Regions from separate parts of the Streptomyces sp. Ag109_G2-15 genome, predicted to be linked through region 1. Evidence: riboswitches for the same ligand, from Rfam matches in the RefSeq annotation. Region 1 holds a riboswitch; each other region holds the start of a gene.
What was found. A riboswitch is a leader RNA that binds a small molecule or an ion and turns the genes downstream of it on or off. The one in region 1 is predicted to bind cobalamin.
Positions count from the first base shown of each region.

Region 2: it holds a riboswitch for cobalamin, as region 1 does, so the genes downstream of both, CRP49_RS06180 (ribonucleoside-diphosphate reductase subunit alpha) here and metE (5-methyltetrahydropteroyltriglutamate--homocysteine S-methyltransferase) in region 1, are expected to answer to the same signal.
Region 3: it holds a riboswitch for cobalamin, as region 1 does, so the genes downstream of both, CRP49_RS25030 (cobalamin biosynthesis protein) here and metE (5-methyltetrahydropteroyltriglutamate--homocysteine S-methyltransferase) in region 1, are expected to answer to the same signal.

Region 1 covers NZ_OCNI01000002.1:491,232-495,846, reverse strand. Annotated here, with positions in the region: gene metE (5-methyltetrahydropteroyltriglutamate--homocysteine S-methyltransferase) at 1-1,700, opposite strand, end outside; cobalamin riboswitch at 1,846-2,068, opposite strand; gene CRP49_RS38715 (IclR family transcriptional regulator) at 2,190-2,984, opposite strand; gene CRP49_RS38710 (bifunctional sugar phosphate isomerase/epimerase/4-hydroxyphenylpyruvate dioxygenase family protein) at 3,382-4,615, shown strand, end outside.
Region 2 covers NZ_OCNI01000001.1:1,447,533-1,452,147, reverse strand. Annotated here, with positions in the region: gene CRP49_RS06185 (ribonucleotide-diphosphate reductase subunit beta) at 1-395, opposite strand, end outside; gene CRP49_RS06180 (ribonucleoside-diphosphate reductase subunit alpha) at 395-2,767, opposite strand; cobalamin riboswitch at 2,892-3,029, opposite strand; gene CRP49_RS06175 (NACHT domain-containing protein) at 3,268-4,615, shown strand, end outside.
Region 3 covers NZ_OCNI01000001.1:5,568,758-5,573,372, forward strand. Annotated here, with positions in the region: gene cobN (cobaltochelatase subunit CobN) at 1-234, opposite strand, end outside; gene CRP49_RS25025 (cobyric acid synthase) at 231-1,739, opposite strand; gene CRP49_RS25030 (cobalamin biosynthesis protein) at 1,736-2,680, opposite strand; cobalamin riboswitch at 2,780-2,922, opposite strand; gene CRP49_RS25035 (hypothetical protein) at 3,128-3,619, shown strand; gene CRP49_RS25040 (hypothetical protein) at 3,906-4,133, opposite strand; gene CRP49_RS25045 (inorganic phosphate transporter) at 4,161-4,615, opposite strand, start outside.

The DNA.
Region 1 (4,615 bases):
AGCATGCCCTTGACCGGGCGGTCGGTGAGGGACTGGGCGTACGACGTCCAGCGCACCGTCATCGGTTCGGGGCGGGAGATGTCGCCGGCCAGGATCGGCGGGCGTACGCAGCGGGTGCCGTAGGACTGGACCCAGCCGTGCTGGGTGGCGAGGTAGCCGGTGAGCTGTTCGGCGAAGTACTGGACCATGTCGTTGCGTTCGGCCTCGCCGTGCACCAGGACGTCCAGGCCGGCCTGCTCCTGGAAGGCGATCACCTCCTGGATCTCGGCCCGGATGCGCTCCTCGTAGCCTGCCGTGTCGATCCGTCCCGCACGCAGGTCGGCCCGCGCGGTGCGCAGGTCACCGGTCTGCGGGAAGGAGCCGATGGTCGTCGTGGGCAGCAACGGCAGACGCAGATGGGCGCGCTGGGCCGCGGCCCGCTCCGGGTACGGCTGACGGCGGCGGGCGTCCGCGGCGGTGACGGCGGCGGTGCGGGCGCGGACGGCCGGGTCGCGGGTGATGGCGGAGGCTGCCCGGGAGGCGAGGTCGGCGCGGTTGGCGGACAGTTCGGCGGCGATGGCGTCCGGGCCGTGGGAGAGCCCGCGGGCCAGGGTGGCGATCTCGGCGGTCTTCTGCCGGGCGAAGGCGAGCCAGCGCCGGATCTGCGGTGCGATGTCCCGCTCCGCCGAGGCGTCGAGGGGGACGTGCAGCAGCGAGCAGGAGGCCGACACATCGACCTGGTCGGCCAGACCGAGCAGGGTGCCGAGGGTGGCCAGCGACTTCTCGAGGTCGTTGACCCAGACGTTGCGGCCGTTGACGACCCCCGCGACCAGGCGCTTGCCGGGCAGCCCGCCGACGGCCGCGAGCGCGTCCAGGTTGGCGGCCGCGGCCTCGGTGAAGTCCAGGCCGAGTCCGTCCACCGGCGCCTTGGCCAACAGCGGCAGGGCCGCACCGAGCCGGCCGAAGTAGGAGGCGACCAGCAGCCTGGGCCGGTCGGTGAGGGCGCCGAGGGCACGGTAGGCGCGGGCCGCGGCGCTCAGTTCGGCCGGAGTACGGTCCTCGACCAGGGCGGGCTCGTCCAGCTGCACCCACTCCGCACCGGCCGCGCGCAGGTCGGCGAGGACCTCGGCGTACACCGGCAGCAGCCGGTCGAGGAGGGTGAGCGGGTCGAAGCCGGGAGCCACGCCGGGCGCGGGCTTGGCGAGCAGGAGGTAGGTGACGGGGCCGACGAGCACCGGCCGGGCCGTGAGCCCCAGGGCGCCGGCCTCCGTGTGCTCGGCGACCTGCTTGGCCGAGTGAGCCGTGAACACCGTGTCCGGGCCCAGTTCCGGGACCAGGTAGTGGTAGTTCGTGTCGAACCACTTGGTCATCTCCAGCGGCGCCGCGTCCTGGGTGCCGCGGGCCATGGCGAAGTACCCGTCGAGCGGATCGGCGGCGACGGCGGCCCGGTGCCGGTCGGGGATCGCGCCGACCATGACGGTGGTGTCGAGTACGTGGTCGTAGTACGAGAAGTCGCCGGTCGGCACCTCGTCGATGCCGGCCTCGGCGAGCCGCCGCCAGGTGGTGCGGCGCAGTTCGGCGGCGGTGGCCCGCAGGGCGTCCGCGGTGACGCGGCCCGTCCAGTAGCCCTCGATCGCCTTCTTCAGTTCCCGGTGCTGTCCCTGGCGGGGGTAGCCGTACACGGTGGCCCGTGCTGCCGCGGCTGCGGGCTTGGTGGTCACGGAGATCTCCTTCGCGAGACTGATCCCTGAGATCCCGGGGACGGGACGAGAGCGCGAAGGGGCGACGGACCGGACGGCAGCGGCCGCCCGCTCGGTGTGTACGCCGACCCGCCCTCGAGGTCACCGGGATGTCCGCGCACGAGTGCTTCGCACGCGGGCAGTTGGCAGGTCTTCGGACTCGCGGGCACGCCCTCACCAAGGAGGACACCTACTGGCCGTCGCTTCCCAGACCCTGTTCGTGGGCCCAGTGCGTATGACGGCGGTCGTTCCCGCTCACCGCTGCGGGGCAGTCCCGGATTCCCACCGGGTTCCCTCTTACGACGCATCCCGCCTGGCTGACGGGGCGAACCAGCTGCACCGGCAAGCCTAGAGGGTGGCGTGCGCCGCCGGAACCACAGGTGTACGAACTCGGCCTGCGCCAGGCGGGGTAACGCATTCCTGAGGGACTGTCGGCGCCCCCGTGTGACTCTCCCGCGGGAGCCCGCCGGCTCAGCCCTCGCTGCCCAGTGGGTGGGTGAAGCCCTGGTCGGAGATGAGGCGGGCGCCCTGGGTGAGTTCTGTGGCGAAGCGCTCGACGGCCTCGTAGGGGAAGCGGTGGCTGGGGCCGCTCAGGGAGAGGGACGCGACGACCCGGCCGGTGCGGCCGGTCACGGGCACCGCCACGGCGGTCAGCCCCTCGTCCCACTCGCTGCTGCTGACCGCGTAGCCCCGCTCGGCCGCCTCGGCCGCCCAGGTCCGCAGCTGATCGGTGTACGCCTCACCGCGGGGGGAGGCGGCGGCCACGCGCTGTAGCAGCGCCTCGGGGGCGTCGCGCAGGAGGATCTTGGAGGAGGCGCCGGCCCACAGGGGCTGCTCGTCGCCGACGTCGACGACATGACGCAGCGGGTGCGGGCTCTCCTCGTGGGCGACGCAGATGCGGTGGACGTCACGCGCGACGAAGAGGTTGACGGTCTCGCCGAGCCGGTCGGCCAGGTCGCGCATGACCTTACGGGTCTCCTGGGGCACTTCCCACTGGCTGCGGGCGAGATAGGCCCAGCGCCACAGCGCCGGCCCCGCAGTGTAGCCGGCCGGGTGCGACCACAGCAGACCGCTCTCCTCCAGGGTCTGCACCAGCCGCAGCGCGGTGGTCTTCGCCAGCCCGGTCGCCTCGGTGATCTCCCGCAGCGTGATCACGGGCCGTTGCTCGCTGAGCAGGTTGAGGATGTCGAAGGCCCGCCGGACACTGCGCACCCCGGTGGGCTGCTGATCCCGGTCGCCCCCCGCCGGCGTCTCTTCCTCGCTCACCTGCTGCCTCCCCGCTGTGGCCGACCCGTCTCCGCGCCGCGCCCACCCGTCCATGACACCCCCGACCGTAGTCCGCTGCGCGGACCAGGGAAACCGCAGAGCCGGGGCCATCCTGTCGCGGCCCTTGACGGCTCCGTAGCTCACCCCTGAGGTACCGCTGAGCGGTCTGTCAGATCCGTACCGTGGACCTGGCGATTCAAGGCTGCAGTGGCCCGCCGTGGCGCTCTGGCCACCCCCCCCGGTCGAGACTGGGCTCGATGCGCCCTTGTCCAGAAGACCCCTGCCTGATTACTGTGACCGCACAGCGGAACGAATGAACCGTCTAGTGGTCAGCTTGGAGTTTCAGTGAAAGCAGCAGGGCGGGCCGGGGAGACCTGGATCGGCGTGGGTGGCGGCCATGCGTAAGTCGATCGCCACCGTCTGCCTCAGCGGCACCCTGACCGAGAAGCTCACCGCCGCCGCGCGCGCCGGCTTCGACGGCGTCGAGATCTTCGAGAACGACCTGCTCGCGAGCCCCCTGGCGCCTGAGGAGGTCGCCGCCCGCACCGCGGACCTGGGCCTGTCCATCGACCTCTACCAGCCGATGCGGGACATCGAGGCCGTGTCCGCCGACGAGTTCGCCCGCAATCTCCGTCGCGCCCGGCACAAGTTCGACCTGATGACACGGCTCGGCGTGGACACCGTCCTCGTCTGTTCCAACGTCTCCCCGCAGACGGTGGACGACGACGCGCTCGCCGCGGAGCAGCTGAGTCAACTGGCGGGTCTGGCCCAGGAGTTCGGCATCCGCGTCGCCTACGAGGCGCTCGCCTGGGGGCGGCACGTGAACACGTACGACCATGCCTGGCGCATCGTCGAGACCGCGGGCCACCCGGCGCTGGGCACCTGCCTGGACAGCTTCCACATCCTCTCCCGCGGCTCGGACCCCAAGGGCATCGAGGGCATCCCCGGCGAGAAGATCTTCTTCCTCCAGCTGGCCGACGCCCCCCTGCTCGCCATGGACGTCCTGCAGTGGAGCCGCCACTACCGCTGCTTCCCCGGTCAGGGCGGCTTCGACGTCGCCGGGCTCGTCCGGCACGTGCTCGCCACCGGCTACCAGGGGCCGCTGTCGCTGGAGGTCTTCAACGACGTGTTCCGCCAGGCGGACGCGGGCCGCACGGCCGTGGACGGTCTGCGGTCCCTGCTCGCTCTTGAGGAGAGCGCCGGCGTGTCCGCCCTGCCGGCCCCGGCCGCACCCTCCGGAGTGGCCTTCGCCGAACTCGCCGCAGGCGACCCCCAGCCCATCGGCGAACTGCTGGCCGCACTCGGCTTCACCCGCACCGGCCGGCACCGCGGAAAGCCCGTCGACCTGTGGGAGCAGGGCGAGGCCCGCGTCCTGGTCAACGCCGGAGCCGCCACGCGCCGCGCCGGCACCAGGCTGGCCGCCATCGGTCTGGAGTCACCGGATCCGCAGGCCGCCGCCCGCCGCGCCGAGGCCCTGCTCGCCCCCACCTTGCCCCGACGCCGGGCCGAGCAGGACGTCCCCCTGGAGTCGGTGGTGGCACCCGACGGCACCGAAGTGCTGTTCTGCGCCACCCGTCGACCTCAACTCCCCAGCTGGACGGATGACTTCGAGCACCGGGCGGCGAGCCGGT
Region 2 (4,615 bases), on a different contig from region 1:
TCCACGGCCGCGAAGGCGGCGGCGCGGTCCTCCGGGTCGGGGAGGTAGGTGTCCAGGAGCGTCAGATAGAACTGGACGTGCACGGCCTCCTCGAAGAGCTGACGGCTCAGGTACAGCCGCGCCTCCGGGGAGTTGATGTGCTTGTACAGCGTCAGCACCAGGTTGTTCGCGACGATCGAGTCACCCGTCGCGAAGAAGGCCACCAGGCGGCCGATCAGGTGCTGCTCGGCCGGGGTCAGCTTCGCGAGGTCGGCGACGTCCGAGTGGAGGTCGACCTCCTCGACGGTCCAGGTGTTCTTGATGGCGTCCCGGTAGCGCTCGTAGAAGTCCGGGTAGCGCATGGGGCGCAGAGTCAGCTCGAAGCCGGGGTCGAGCAGGTTCTGGTTGCTGGGCATTACTGGCAGGCCTCGCAGGACTCGGGGTTCTCAAGGGAGCAGGCGACGGCGTCGGGGTCGGCCACCTGCTGGACGGGGATGGTGGGCTGCGCCTGTGCCGCGCGGGCGATGCGGGTCGCCGGGCGGGAGCGCAGGTAGTACGTCGTCTTCAGGCCCTGCTTCCAGGCGTACGCGTACATCGAGGAGAGCTTGCCGATGGTCGGCGTCTCCAGGAACAGGTTCAGGGACTGCGACTGGTCCAGGAACGGGGTGCGGGCCGCGGCCATGTCGATCAGGCCGCGCTGCGGGATCTCCCACGCCGTGCGGTACAGCGCCCGGACGTCGGCCGGGATCCACGCGAAGTCCTGCACCGAACCGTTGGACTCGCGCAGCGCCTCACGGGTGCGCGCGTCCCAGACACCGAGGTCCTTGAGGTCCTGCACCAGGTACGAGTTGACCTGCAGGAACTCACCGGACAGCGTCTCGCGCTTGAACAGGTTGGAGACCTGCGGCTCGATGCACTCGTACACGCCCGCGATGGAGGCGATGGTGGCGGTCGGCGCGATCGCGAGGAGGAGCGAGTTGCGCATGCCGACCGCGGCGATCCGCTCGCGCAGGGCCGCCCAGCGCTCCGGCCAGGTCAGCTCGGCGTCGTAGTGGTCGGGGTGCAGAACGCCCTTGGCCGTACGGGTCTTCTCCCAGGCCGGCAGCGGGCCGTTGCGCTCGGCCAGGTCGGCGGAGGCCTCGTACGCGGCGAGCATGATCCGCTCGGCGACACGGGTGGACAGGGCCTTGGCCTCGGCGGAGTCGAAGGGCAGGCGCAGCTTGAAGAAGACGTCCTGCAGACCCATCGCGCCCAGGCCCACCGGACGCCACTTGGCGTTGGAGCGGCCCGCCTGCTCGGTCGGGTAGAAGTTGATGTCGACCACACGGTCGAGGAAGGTGACGGCCGTGCGGACCGTCTCGTCCAGGCGCTCCCAGTCGATGTCCCCGTCGCGCACGAAGGCACCGAGGTTGACCGAACCCAGGTTGCAGACCGCCGTCTCGCCGTCGTCGGTGACCTCCAGGATCTCCGTGCAGAGGTTGGAGGAGTGGACGGTGTGGCCCGGCTCGGCCGTCTGGTTGGCGGTGCGGTTGGCGGCGTCCTTGAAGGTCATCCAGCCGTTGCCGGTCTGCGCGAGGGTGCGCATCATGCGGCCGTACAGGTCGCGGGCCGGGATGGTCTTCTTCGCGAGCCCGTCCGCCTCCGCCTTGCGGTAGGCCGCGTCGAACTCCGCGCCCCAGAGGTCGACCAGTTCCGGCACGTCCGCCGGGGAGAACAGCGACCACTGCTCGTCGGCGTTGACCCGGCGCATGAACTCGTCCGGGATCCAGTGGGCGAGGTTGAGGTTGTGCGTACGGCGGGCGTCCTCACCGGTGTTGTCCCGCAGCTCCAGGAACTCCTCGATGTCGGAGTGCCAGGTCTCCAGGTACACCGCGGCCGCGCCCTTGCGCCGGCCGCCCTGGTTCACGGCCGCCACCGAGGCGTCCAGGGTCTTCAGGAACGGGACGATGCCGTTGGAGTGCCCGTTGGTGCCGCGGATCAGCGAACCGCGGCTGCGGATCCGGGAGTACGACAGACCGATGCCGCCGGCGTGCTTGGAGAGGCGGGCGACCTGGTGGTAGCGGTCGTAGATGGAGTCCAGCTCGTCCAGTGGCGAGTCGAGGAGGTAGCAGGACGACATCTGGGGGTGCCGCGTGCCGGAGTTGAAGAGCGTGGGGGAGGAGGGCAGGTAGTCGAGACGGCTCATGAGCCCGTAGAGCGCCGCTACTTCGTCGACGGACCGGGTGGTGTCGTCCTCGGCCAGACCGCTCGCGACCCGCAGCATGAAGTGCTGGGGCGTCTCGAGCACCCGACGGGTGATCGGGTGCCGGAGCAGATAGCGGCTGTGCAGGGTGCGCAGGCCGAAGTAGCCGAAGCGGTCGTCGCCGGCCGCGTCGATCAGCGTGTCGAGACGCTCGGCGTGCAGTCGTACGAACTCCGCCGTGCGGTCGGCGACCAGGCCCTCGCGGTGGCCCACGGCGACGGACCCGGTGAAGGACGTCACGCCCTGCGAGGCGGCCTCGGCGCGGATCGAGATGGTCAGCAGCCGGGCGGCCAGCCGGGAGTAGGCGGGGTCCTCGGAGATGAGGCCCGCGGCCGCCTCCGTGGCCAGCTCGCGCAACTCCGCCTCGTCGGCCCGGGCGGAGCGGCCCCGCAGCGCGGCCGCGGCGACCCGGCCGGGGTCGGCGTCGGGGAGGTCGGCGGTCAGCTCGGTCAGGGTCCGCAGCAACGCGGCACCGGGACCGTCGGTCTCCACCGGGGCTGCGGTCGCCTGGACGGCTGAAGCCGGGTCGGCTGGCGCGATGGTCACGTGGGGCTCTCCCTCGCTCGGCACGGGGCCTGGCGGAGGGCAGGGGGCAGCACGAGCGCGCACGGCGTCGCGTCCACCGGCCCACTCCACGAGGCCCGGACGTCTGAAGGCACCCGGACCGGACGGCCGGGCGCGCGCTGCCGACAGGTCCTCGGACTGAACAGGCGTGCGGATGCACGCAAGTACACCGTTGCGGGACAGTTCCGGATTCGCACCGGATTCCCCTGCGGCGACAGCGAGGACGAGCATACATCTAGTGCCGGGTCGTGGTGTCACCCCCAGATGTTGTGTCTGTTGCGTGTTGCGGTGGCTTCAGACGGTCAACTCGTGGGTGAGGAGAGTGAGGTCGGCCAGGCGGGAGAGGGGATTCCGGTCCCGCTCGGGTGTGCGGACCGGGGCAGCCGGGTTGCGGGGGCAGCCGTGAGTGATTCCATGGAAGTAGGTGCCGACACCGGCGGGGGTCCTCCGTCCCGAGCCAGCTCTGGGGAGGAGAGCGCACCATGCCGAAGGTCGTCCGTCATCCGCCGGGCAAGGAGCGACCGCCCAACGCACCCATGGCGACACTTCCGTTGAGGGGACTCGGGCGACGGGTCAGACGGGTGTACCTGAGGCGCTGGCACGCCCTGACTGTCCGGTGGGAGGCCCGCCAGGACACCACCCGGCCCAAGAAGTGGCGCAGATGGTTCTCCTACACCAACGCCGTCAGGGTCGTGTGGGCCCTCGCCGCGCTCGCGCTCCTCGCCTGGTTCGTGGAGGGCGTGTACCTCTCGCTCTCGCCGCACAGGAACGAGAAGAACTGGGTCGAGAAATGGATAGCGAGCCCGGGGTTCGACGGCATCTCCCGCGTCCTCGGTCCCGTCCTCGCCGCCTCGCTCGCCGCCGCGTTCTTCCTGTTCGCCTGGTACAGCTGGACCAAGCGCCGCTATCTCGCGAAGGCGCGCCGGCGTCCGCAGGACCTGGTCGTCACCGCCGGGCCGGACATCGCCGAGATCGTCGGCCGGGAGGAGGTCGCCCAGGTCATCGCCCAGCGGCTGCGCGAGCGCGACACCCGCCGCCCGTATCTGCTCGTCGGCGGGATGGGCGTGGGCAAGACCGCCGTCCTGGTGCGGCTCACCGAGATGCTGGCCGCGCAGGGTGCCGTCCCCGTCCCGATCCGGCTGCGCGACGCCACCGGCCCCGACCTGGACTTCGAGCGCATGGCCCAGAAGCGATTCGCCGAGGAGGCGCCCCAGGGCGTCCTGGCGCGCGCCAAGACCGAGCGGGTCTGGCAGCAGCTGCTCGCCGACGACAAGGTGGTCGTCATCGCCGACGGCCTGGAGGAGGCCGTACTCGACGAGGGCCTGCGGGAGGACCGGGACAACATCATCCGCAGGGCCATCGAGCGCGCCCACGGGGAGCGGCTGCCCCTCGTCATCGCCTCCCGGCCGCACAGCCCGCTGGAGAGCACCCCCGCCGCCATCGTGGAGCTGGAACCGCTCAGCGAGGAGGAGGCGCTGCACTTCGTCGAGGCACGCGTGCCGGAGACGGACGAGCGCCGCGTCGACTGGATCGTGGAGACGGCGGAGGTGACCGAGTCCCCCATCTACCTGCAGATCGCCCGGGAGCTGCACCACCACGGCGACCTGGAGCGGGACCGCCGCGACGACCCGCGGCGCCTGGACTCCCGCAGCAGGGACCGCGGCCAACTGCGACTGTGGCTGCTGGAGACCTGGGAGAACTCCCTGCTGGAGGGCCGGCTGCGCGCGGACGTGGCGCTGGAGCCGAGGGAGCGGCGGGACGCCCTGGAGGTGGTCTCCGCCCTGGCCTGTGTGGGACTCCTCCAGGACACGCTGGAGGTCGGCTTCAGGG
Region 3 (4,615 bases), on a different contig from region 1:
GCCGCCCAGCAGCACGGTCGGCACACCGGACGCCCTCAGCGCGGCCAGCCCGTCCTCCCAGGCCCGCTTGCCACCGAGCAGTCGTACGACGGCGATGTCCGCGCCTTCGAGCAGCGCGGGCAGCTCGCTCTCGACCTCCACACGGGTCGGGTTGCCGATCCGGTAGGAGGCGCCGGAGGCCCGGGCCGCCAGCAGATCGGTGTCGGCGGTCGACAACAACAACACTGTGCTCATGCGGGCGCTCCCGGTGGAATGAAAGGCAGTCCTTGCGGCGCGCCCGACTCGATGAGCCGCCAGAGCGCGTCCGTGTCCGCGTGCTGTTCGATCAGGTCGCCGAGCCGGTCGAGCTGCTCCTCGCGCAGCGCGGCGAACGAGGTGTCGGGGGCCGGCACGAAGCGGCGCCCCGCGGCGGCCGCCACCTCGCGCAGGAAGGCCCGCCGGAAACCGTCCGACTCCAGGGAGCCGTGCCAGTGCGTGCCCCAGGTCTGGCCGACCCGGCAGCCGTCCAAGAAGGGTTCTCCTCCCCCTATGGAGGCGACCCCGTGATGGATCTCGTACCCCTCGACGTGCTCGCCGAGGGCCTCGCCCACGGGCCGGGTGAGGGTCTTCTCGCGGGCGAACCGCACCCGGACCGGGAGAACCCCCAGGCCCTCGACCTGCCCGGCGCGCGATTCGACCTCGTCCTCGATCTGCTCGCCGAGGATCTGGAAGCCACCGCAGATGCCGAGGACCGGCTGCCCGTCGTGGGCCCTTCTGACGATGGCCTCCGCGAGCCCGCGCTCCCGCAACCACTCCAGCGCCCGGACCGTCCCCCGGGTCCCCGGGATCACGACCAGGTCGGCATCGGCCAGCTCCTCGGGCCGGTCCACGAACCGCACCACGACACCCGGTTCGGCGGCCAGCGCGTCCACGTCGGTGAAGTTGGACATGAGCGGGACCGCGCAGACGGCGACGCGCAGGACGTCCTCGCCGACGGGCGGGGCGGTGTTCGACTCCCGCACGGTCCCGCGCAGGGACACCCGCAGCCCGTCCTCCTCGTCGATGCCGAGCCCGTGCCGGAAGGGCAGGACGCCGTACGTGTGCCGTCCGGTCAGCCCGTGCAGCATGTCGAGCCCCGGCTCCAGCAGGCTGACATCGCCGCGGAACTTGTTGACCAGGAACCCGGCGACCAGCTCCTGGTCCTCGGGCGAGAGCAGCGCGACGGTCCCGAAGAAGGAGGCGAAGACGCCCCCGCGGTCGATGTCACCCACGACGAGCACCGGCAGCCGCGCGTTCCGCGCGATCCCCATGTTCACGATGTCGGTCCGCCGCAGATTGATCTCGGCCGGGCTCCCCGCCCCCTCACAGATCACCGCGTCATACGTGCCCCGCAACTCGGCGAGACAGTCCAACACCGTGCCGAGGAGCCGCTGCTGGCGCCCCCCGTGATACCCGCGCGCGCTCAGCTCACCGACCGGCTTCCCGAGCAGCACCACCTGGCTGCTCTGCTCACCGCCGGGCTTGAGCAGCACGGGGTTCATCAGCGCGGTCGGCTCGACGCGACAGGCCTGGGCCTGCATGGCCTGAGCCCGCCCGATCTCGGCACCCTCCTGGGTCACGAACGAGTTGAGGGACATGTTCTGCGCCTTGAAGGGCGCGACCTTGACGCCCTGGCGCACCAGCCACCGGCAGATCCCGGCCGTCACGACGCTCTTGCCGGCGTCGGAGGTGGTGCCGGCGACGAGGAGACCACCGTTCACTTCGCACGTCCCTTCACGAGTCGGCGCGCGGCGACCGTGACGCCGAGCGCGAGCAGGCCGACCCGGCGGGAGAGCCGTACGGCCCGGTCGATGTCGGTGACCCGGACGGCCCGCCCGGTGTCCCCGTTGAGCACGGGCCGGTGTTCGACGCGCCCGCCGTAGGAGAGCGTCCCGCCCAGCCGCACACCGAGGGCACCCGCGAACGAGGCCTCGACGGGACCGGCGTTGGGGCTCGGGTGCCTGCGGGCGTCGGCCTTCCAGGCGCGCAGGGCACCCCGCGGGTCGGGCCCGGCCACGGCGGCCAGCACGGCGGTCAGCCGAGCCCCCGGCCACCCGGTGACGTCGTCCAGCCGGGCGGAGGCCCAGCCGTAGCGCCGGTAGCGGGCCGACTTGTGCCCCACCATCGCGTCCAGGGTGTTGACGGCCCGGAACCCGAGCAGCCCGGGCACCCCACCCACGGCACCCCACACCAGGGCCCCCACGACGGCGTCGGAGGTGTTCTCGGCGACGGACTCCACGACGGCCCGCGCGATCCCGTCGGCATCCAGCGCCTGCGGATCCCGCCCGCACAGATGCGGCAGCCGCACCCGGGCCGCCTCGACATCCCCGGCCTCCAGGGCGCGCCCGATGGTCCGCGCCTCCCGGGCGAGCGAAGTGCCCCCGACGACAGCCCAGGTGGCGGCACCGGCCAACGCCACGGAAGCGAGGGGGGAGCGGCGCACGGCCCGCTCGGCCACGGCCCCCAGCGCGACGGCACCTCCGGCGCACACGACGGTGTGCAGCGCCCCCCAGCCACGGTGGTCGCGCCACAACACCCGCTCCACGGCCGCGGCAGCCCGCCCGAACGCGGCGACCGGATGCCCGCGGCGCGGATCGCCGAGAAGCAGGTCGCCGATGAGGCCGGCGGCGGCGCCGTACGCGTAGCAGCGATCGGCACCCATCGGCTCAGCCGGCCGTGGGGGCAGGCAGGGCCCGGTTACTGAACCTCAATCGGCAGCCGCGCATGGCGATATGTCCTCACTCAGGGTGTCCGCGCCCTGGTTCGACGAGACCGGCGGTGAGAGTTCCTGGCTCCCGGGGTTTTCTTCCCCGGTGACAGTGGCGGGACCGCGCCGGATTCGCACCGGCTTCCTCTCCTGCCGCCGTACATGGCCTGGGCAGTCCACCACGCACCCGGAAGGGCCGTCAACTTGCCTTTGACCTGGGACGCCGGACTGTGCTGAGGCCCACATCGCCAGCACGGCGGGCGGTGAGGGTGGACCGGGTTGCGGTGAATTCCCCTCCGTCGGGCGGCATTCGGGAATCCCGCTTGTCCTCACGGACGGTGACCGCCTGCAAGAGCGCGTACGTCTCATACGGGATGCAACGGGCGTGGGAGGGGACACACGGTGGCGTACGTGGGCGAGATGCTGCTGGACGACGGCCAGGCCGTACTGCTGGAGGTGGCGGGCGAGCGTCCCGGCGGGGTGCAGCGGGTCTCACGGGGCGGCACGGCGGCCGGTGTGGCGGCGGAGACCCTCCAGCAGGCAATCGCAGTGGCGCGGGGTTCCACGGAGGCGCACTTCACGGTGAACATGCAGTGGTCGAATGGGGATGGATCCGACGGACGTTGGGGATCCGGGGTCAGCTGGGGCGTCGAGTCCAGGCAGGGGGAGCTGCTCGACGTCGGGTGGGTCCTGCCGCATGACCTGGTGACGGGGCGGGACCTCCTCGAATTCCGTGTCCACCCGACGTGGGACGCCCACGCCGATGGGCCGTTGGGCAACGTGCGGGCCATGGCGCACGCAAGCGGCACCACCGCTGCTGTGCTTCAGGACGACTCGGACGGTCCTGTCCATTCAAGATGCGAACCGAGTTGGGCCCTCTGCCGGAGCCTGTGACGGACGAGTCGGACGTGTCTGCCGCGCTGTTCCGGTCGGACGGAACTTTCGCTGCGGCGCAGACGGGGTCTACACGGCTACACCGACGCGGGCACCCTGACCTACCCCCTCGCCCACCTCACCCAAGGCCCCATCCAGCCCCTGTGCGGCTACTTGGGCCCCCATCCACCGAACGTGACGAAGTCCCAGCCGTCGCTCAGCATTCCCCCGGAAGCCGACATGACTCCGCCCTGCCGAGGCCACCGGTAGATGGCCCCGACAGGGCGGACAACGCGTGGATCAGCCGTCAGGGCTTCGCCACGATCAAGTAAATCCCGTAAGCCACCGCAGCCGCACAAGCCGCGAAGCACACGTACGCACCAGTCACCGCCAGCGCCGCGGACCCACCCTGCGCCACCGCCTTCTCGCGGCGCGACAGGCCGTTGACGCCGAGGGTGAACAGGGCCACCAGGCCCACCGTGAACGCGAGGCTGACGCCGAAGACGGAGCCGAGGGCCGCCCAGTCGATCTTCATGGGGATGCTTCCTTCGGTACTGGGCGGTCAGACCGCGGCGGCCGGCGGAGCCGCCGGAGCCGGGTCGGTGGCGGTGGCGGCGGTCACGGCCGGAGCCGGGATCGTGGCCGACAGGTCATCGGCGACGGTGCCCGCGGGCGGCGGGGTCACCGCGGCGATGGCGGTGGTCACCACGCCGGCCGGCTCCGTCGTGTCGGCGACCACGTTGGTGTGGTCGACGACCTCGCGACGGGAGATCTTCCAGATCGTGGCGCTGGCGCCGACCAGGAAGACGGCGACGACCGCGGTGCCCCAGTCACCCAGGTCCGTGACGGACTCGGCGCCCGCGCCGACCAGCGCGGCGGCCGGCAGGGTCAGCGCCCAGGCGATGAACATGCGGGTCGCGGTGGACCAGCGGACCACACCGCCCTTGCGGCCCAGGCCCGCACCCATCACCGAGCCGGAGACGACGTGGGTGGTGGAGAGGGAGAAGCCGAGGTGGG